Regions from separate parts of the Arthrobacter burdickii genome, predicted to be linked through region 2. Evidence: predicted binding sites of a transcription regulator. Region 2 holds the regulator's gene; the other holds the start of a gene.

Region 1 (3,409 bases), on a different contig from region 2:
CCGTAGATGCACACGGCAACACCACACTCACCAACCGGCAACAGGAACTGTTCAACCGCCTCGCGACGGGGCACGACACGCACCGTTCCCTCTACTTCGGCGCGGACCGCACCACGCCGCTCCCCTTGGAGAAGAGACCCATTTACCGCGCTCTCACTGGCCAGACCTATGCCGACGAGCTCATCTGGGTCGGCGAGGGCGATGCGCAACGCGCCCTCTCGACGGCCGCCCGACCCATCAAGAATGCCGATGGACGTATCGCCGGTGCACTGATCGTGTGCAGTGACGTGACCGAACTCGTCGAGGCCGTCACCGCGAAGGACGCCTTCATCTCGAACATCTCCCACGAGTTCCATGCCCCCCTCACGTCTGTCCTCGGCTACCTCGAACTGGTCATGGAGGACGAGCACCCGCTACCCGCTCATCTCAAGGGCTACGTCGACGTCGCTGGCCGCAACGCCGAACGTGTCCTCCACCTCGTGGCCGATCTGCTGTCCACTGCAGGAGACAAGGTTCGAGTCCATCCCCGCCCGGTGGACCTTGCCGCCCTCATCGAGATGTGCGTGCGGTCCAACCGGCTCCGAGCCCAGAGGAACAAGGTGAAGCTCCAGAGCGACGCCCAGGACCCGCTCTGGACGCTGATCGACCCACTGCGGATCTCCCAGGTGCTCGACAATCTCGTGTCGAACGCGATCAAGTACTCCCCCGGCGGCGGCGTGGTGAGCATCCATGCAGAGGAGACGGAGACGTGCATCAACCTGCACGTCGAGGACCGGGGAATGGGCATGACGGAACAGGAGGCCCGGCAGGTGTTCTCGCGCTTCTATCGGACCCCGGCGGCACGGCATGCCGACATCGAAGGGGCGGGTCTCGGACTGGCGATCACCAAGTCCATTGTGGAAAGTCACGGCGGGGCGATCTCCTGTGTCAGCTCTCCGGGCAAGGGCAGCCGTTTCACGGTGTCGCTGCCGGTCAACGGCGATGTCAGCCGCGTACCCCAGGATTCGATGGAGGAGTCAGTCTAGGTGGTCCTCGCCCTTTCCATAGCCGTCCTCTCCGCCGCCCTTGGCTACGCGCTGTTCGCCCTCGCCGGCAGGGATCCGCGTACGGTCCTGCCTTCGTCCTGGCGGGTTCCCATGGCGCTACTGGCAGGAATCCTGGCGGGGGCCGGAAGTGTCGTCACGGGCTTGTCGTGGAACTTGCCGCTCCTCGTTGTCCTCGCGGCCTTCGGCGTCGTGCTCGGAGCGATCGACGCGCGTACCAAGCTGCTGCCGAACGCAATCCTGCTGCGGTTCCTGGCGATCACCGTTCCCCTGCTCCTCCTCGCGGGAGTGGTGACAGCAAACTGGAGCGGCCTGCTGGCTGCAGCCGCAGGAGGTGCGTGCCTGTTCGTCGTGTATCTCCTACTTGCCCTGATCTCGCCGGCTGGCATGGGGATGGGCGACGTGAAGCTTGCAGTCGTCCTCGGATTGTTCGGCGGCTGGGCGGGCGCCGCTGCATGGATGGGGACACTGCTCGGCGGGTTTCTCCTCGGCGGGATCGCCGGAATCGGCGTGCTCCTGCTACGCCGCGGGTCGCGCAACTCGAGCTTCCCGTTCGGTCCTGGCATGCTGCTCGCCGCTCTGGCGAGTTTCGTCCTGCTCGGCTAGTTGTACTGGAAGAGGGCGTTGGCGGTAAAGGCCTCTTCGGGTTGTCGCTACCGCACTCGCGGAGGGCCAGAGGGTCCTTACCGGCCGTAGAGCCTCTTTGATTCCTCCGCGGGGGGCCGTATGGGGCCGGAGCGTTACAGGTCCCACTCGAGCCCCGACCTGGGTGCACACCCTTTTCCCTACTTGTGTGAAGACCGCCCTTTAGTTGTCCACATAGGCTCCCGAGGCAGCTGCAGTAGTACGTGTGTTCGATAAATTGGGGTATGGCCATCGCCCCGATCGAGCGCTCCGTGCAGACCCCAAGTCCAGTGGGTCCGCTCGAGTCGGCGTGCGTTGCCCTCGCGGAGTGTGCTCGGGAAGTGAGCCTGCAGGGCCGTGTGCTGACCCGCTCGGAGGCGCTGCAGCTCATCGTCGACGTCGAACAGGCCTCGAGGATCGTGGATCACCTACAAGTTCTGGCCGCACGCCTCGCCCAAGAGCACTACCGGGTCGACGAGTCTGATCCCGGCGGGCCTGATCCCGGGAGTACATCCGGGAGTACGTCCGGGAGTACGTCCGGGACCGGGTCGCTTCTGGCCCGGGCCGAACAGGGCATCCGTGTCGAGACCCCGGCTCCAGCCGGTTTGAGCACCGCCTCCTCAGGCACCGGTGCGTTGTCCTCGGCGGGTGCAGGAACAGATGGGTTCAGGGATTGCGCGGACTTCCTGCGCGGGACCCTCGGTGTCAGCCGTGCCGAGGCCCGGCGCCGGCTGGCCCTGGCCGAGCTGGTGCTGCCGCGGATGTCCCCGACGGGCGCGGCACTGCCGGCCCGGCTGGGAACCCTCGGCGCGGCGGCGGAGGCGGCCCTGGTCAGTGGTCGGGCCGCGACGATCGTCTCCCAGGCCGTGCACCGGGTGCAGTCCTTTGCGACCGCGGAGCAGGTCGAGTCGATGGAGGAGCACCTGACCCGGCAGGCGGTGGAGTCCGACGAGGACATCCTGCGGGTCCTGGCCCACCGGTGGGAGGGTGTCCTGGATCAGGACGGGCAGGAACCATCGGAGAAAGTGCTCCGGGCACGCCAGGGCGTGTTCCTCAAGGGCCGGCGCCACGGACTGCACGTGCTGGAAATCGGTGCCACCGACGAGCAGTTCGAACACCTCGCCACCGTCATGAACACCGCCACGAATCCCAGGGCGCTCCCCGGCCACACCAGTACTGCCGGCGTTGCTGTCGCTGCTACCGGCGTTGCTGTCGCTGTCGAAAGCGCAGACGCTACCGCTGCCTTCGGTGCTGCTGCCGAAAGCGGCACAGGCACCGGTGACGACTCGTGTTCAGGCGCGGGTGACGATTCTGGCTGGGGTGCGGGTGCGGGCCGGTTCGGTGATCCGGAGGGTCCAACGAGGGCCCAGATGCTGCTGGAGGGACTGGTCGGAGCGTGCAGGATCGCCCTGAGCACGGCCGGTCTTCCCGCCACCGGTGGTCACCGGCCGCAGGTGATGGTGACCATCGACTACCAGGACCTCATCACCGACCTCAGCAGGAACCTCAACAGTGTCCTCACCGGCCAGACCCAGCACCCGGGCCAGCGGCCGGGACAGGCGGTCTTCGCCGGGCAGGTCAGCGCCAGGAGCATCCGGCGGATCGCCTGCGACGCGGACATCATCCCGGTCGTCCTCGGCGGTGCGGGCCAGGTCCTGGACCTCGGGAGAGCCCAGCGCCTCTTCCCACCGCACCTGCGCCGGGCACTGGTCGCCCGGGACAAGGGCTGCGCCTTCCCGGAC
Region 2 (3,409 bases):
ACCCAGGTAGTCGGCGAGGTTCTTCCGCAGCTCGCTGAACTCGCGGTCCGGGTAGCGGTTGAGGCCCTGCGTCGCCTCCGCCACCGCGGCGACGATGGCGGCGTGGACGTCGGCAGGGACGCCGTGGGTGTTCTCGTTGACGTTCAGCAGGATGGGTACGTCCAGCTGCGGGGCGCCGTACGGGTGCAACCCGACGAGGTCATCACGCAGGGGAAGGTTCGCTAGGGCGTCGACGGAGGATGGCACCCTTCGAGTTTAAGGGATGCTCACTGTCTCAGCTAATGCGTCACCGGTGCCACGTGAGTCATTCCGCCCGGCTATCGCCCGGCGGGCACCGCGATACTCTGCCCTGCCCGGACGAGGGAGGTGTGCAGGTCGTTGAGTTCCACGATCTCCGCCACGACGTCACGCGGGTCGCGCTCCGGGGCGTACTGGACGGCGAGGTCCCACAGCGTCTCCCCCGCGGCCACACTCACCTCGACCGTCGACGAGGTCGCGGGAGCCGACTCCCCGGCCTTCGCCTGGGAGGTCAGGAAGGCACCCAGGAGGATCAGGGCGGCGACGCCCAGCGCGATCGGCAGGCCGACCAGCAGCAGGCGTCCGCGTCGCGTCAGGGTCAGGGCGTGCGCCGCACTCCGCTGCGTGGAGGTGCGGGACGCATCCGGCTGCACGGACGCCGACCGCATGAAACTGGACGCCGATCGGAGGGACGGTGCGGAGGTGGAGCGAGGGGTGGTAGGGACGAGCCGGAGGCGGGCCTCCGAACGAACGGGCGCCAGTGCCCACAGCGCGGTGCTGCCATGCAGTGCCGGTGCTTCAGCCATTGCCTTACCTCTTTCCCTTCGAATGTCCTGCTCGAACAATCCGTTCGATTCGAACACGCGTTCTAATTCAACGACCCCTATTTCTAGCACTCAGGGACGACCGTTGTCGAGACTCGCTCGAACATATGTTTGATAAGTGCGCCTGTCTGTCCTAGCGTGAACAGGACAGGACATCACCGGCGGAAGCTCCCGCTCAGGGCAGTCAAGCCGGTGGTGTATCTCAGACAACCATCCGCCTCTGACAGAAAGCCCCCGGGGCGATCGGGAGCCGGCAGGCGGACAACATGGGATCTGCAGTCCCAGGCGAAAGGCACAACAGTGGCGGAATCAACACCGGCAGCCCGGCAGGAATCGAACACCGCCGACGTTCCGACCGACGCCGTGCCCATCTCGGCGGGCCGTGGACGCCCGCGCGGCCGCTCGGCGTCGAAGGGACTCACCGCGCGCCAGCTGACGATCCTCGAGACCATCCAGCGGTCGATCGCCGACAAGGGCTACCCGCCGTCGATGCGGGAGATCGGCGACACGGTCGGCCTGGCGAGCCTCTCCAGCGTGACCCATCAGCTGTCGCAGCTCGAGCGCCTCGGGTACCTGCGGCGCGACCCGAAGCGCCCGCGGGCCATGGAGGTACTGCTGCCGCTGACGCTCGCCTCCGAAGCGGCTCCGAGCGAGGACGGCTCGTCCTCGGACCGCAAGGCCGGACACCAGATCGCCGTGGACACCGCCCTCGTGCCGCTGGTCGGCCGCATCGCCGCAGGTGGGCCGATCCTCGCGGACCAGGTCGTCGAGGACGTCATGCCCCTGCCGCGACAGCTCGTCGGGCACGGCGACCTCTTCATGCTTCGAGTCTCCGGGGACTCCATGGTGGATGCCGCCATCTGCGACGGCGACTGGGTGGTCGTCCGGCGCCAGCAGAGCGCCCAGAACGGTGACATCGTGGCGGCACTGCTCGACGACGAGGCGACCGTGAAGACCTTCCGACAGCGCGACGGCCACACCTGGCTCCTGCCGCAGAACACCCGCTACGAGCCGATCCTCGGCGACCACGCCAGCATCATGGGCAAGGTCGTCTCGGTGATGCGCGCCCTCTAGCTCCCTCTAGCGCCCTCAGTGCCCGCCGAGGTCCGCCGGGGTCCACCGAGGTCCGCCGGGGCCCACCGAGGTCCGCCGGGGCCCACCGAGGTCCGCCGGGGCCCGCCCGCAGAGAACCCTGACGGGCGCGCCTGCGGGAACACCCGCCGGGAACGTACGCAGGGCCGCCCGGCTCGAAGACGTGCGGCCCTGCCGGACCTCAGCGGCCCGAGAGCCGCTCGAGGATGCCGGTGACCGTCGTCCTGTCCGTCGTCGCCCAGAAGGGCGGCAGTGCCGCCCTGAGGAAGCCGCCGTAGCGGGCGGTGGCGAGGCGGCTGTCGAGGACGGCGACGACGCCGCGGTCGCCCGTCGCGCGGATCAGGCGTCCCGCGCCCTGCGCGAGCCGCACCGCCGCATGCGTAGCGGACACGCTCATGAAGCCGTTGCCTCCATTGCGCGCGACGGCCCTCGTCCGGGCCGTCATGAGCGGATCGTCCGGGCGCGGGAACGGGATGCGGTCGATGACGACCAGACGGCATGACGAGCCCGGCACGTCGACGCCCTGCCACAGGGACATCGTCCCGAACAGGCAGGTGTCCGGTTCGTCGGTGAACTGCGTCACGAGGGCGTTGAGCGAGGACTCACCCTGGCACAGGATCTCGAAGTCGACCCTGGGCCGCAGGGCCTCCGCCGCTTCCTCGGCAGCCCGTTTGGAGGAGAAGAGACCGAGCGCTCCCCCGCGCGACGCCGTGAGGAGCGTCAGGAGTTCCTCCAGTTGCGCGTCCGAGGTGCCTCGTTCGGGTTTGGGGAGATCCTTCGCCACGTAGAGGACACCCTGGCGCGGATAGTCGAACGGACTGCCGACGTCGACGCCGGTCCAGGCGGGGGCGCCGGGCCCGCTCAGCCCCAGCGATCCCGCGACGGGCCCGAACTCGGAGCCGATCGCGAGGGTCGCCGACGTGAGGATCACGGTGTGGTCCTCGAACAAGCCCTCGCGCAGCCTGCCCGCGACGGAGAGCGGCGCGACGTTCAGCGTCGCGGGCGCGCTCTCGTCCGGCTGGGCGTACCCGGAGCCCGGTGTGAACGTGCTCGGGCGCGAGGCCCACACGACCTCGTTGAGATCGGCGGCGGCGAGGATCCGCTCCGCGAGCTCGAAGACCAGCGTCGTCCGGGAGCGGGCGACCTGCCGGCCGCCGTCGGCGTCGGCCTCGGATTTGCCGTCCGTCTTCGTGTCGGAGAGTGCGGCGCGTGCCGCGTCCCGCACCTGCGCCAGGGCCTGCTCGAGGTCGTCCGGCAGGCCGCCGGGCAGCAGCCCGGACGGGACGAGCTCTGACGCGGCCTCGAAGGCGTCGGCAGCGGTATCGAGGGAGGCGGTGCCGACGGATGCATGGCGGCGGAGCGCGGTGGCGGCCGCCGTGACCATGGAGGCCGAGAGCTGTCCGGAGACGGCCCCGGTCACCCGGTCGTGGAGCTCGTGCGCCTCGTCGATGACCACGACGTCGTATTCCGGCAGG

The links. The regulator LexA, encoded in region 2, represses DNA repair genes until DNA is damaged. The targets are predictions, from matches to a motif close to TCGAACANNTGTTCGA.
Region 1: a site for LexA is predicted at 1,886-1,901, ahead of P5G52_RS07725 (HNH endonuclease signature motif containing protein). Genes of this name have one in related genera too.

What each region holds. Positions count from the first base shown of each region.
Region 1 covers NZ_JAROCG010000001.1:1,643,962-1,647,370, reverse strand. The annotation lists gene P5G52_RS07735 (sensor histidine kinase) at 1-1,025, shown strand, start outside; gene P5G52_RS07730 (prepilin peptidase) at 1,026-1,649, shown strand; gene P5G52_RS07725 (HNH endonuclease signature motif containing protein) at 1,913-3,409, shown strand, end outside.
Region 2 covers NZ_JAROCG010000002.1:773,374-776,782, reverse strand. The annotation lists gene P5G52_RS18030 (histidinol-phosphate transaminase) at 1-246, opposite strand, end outside; gene P5G52_RS18025 (LysM peptidoglycan-binding domain-containing protein) at 318-824, opposite strand; gene lexA (transcriptional repressor LexA) at 1,206-1,916, shown strand; gene P5G52_RS18015 (ATP-dependent DNA helicase) at 2,116-3,409, opposite strand, start outside.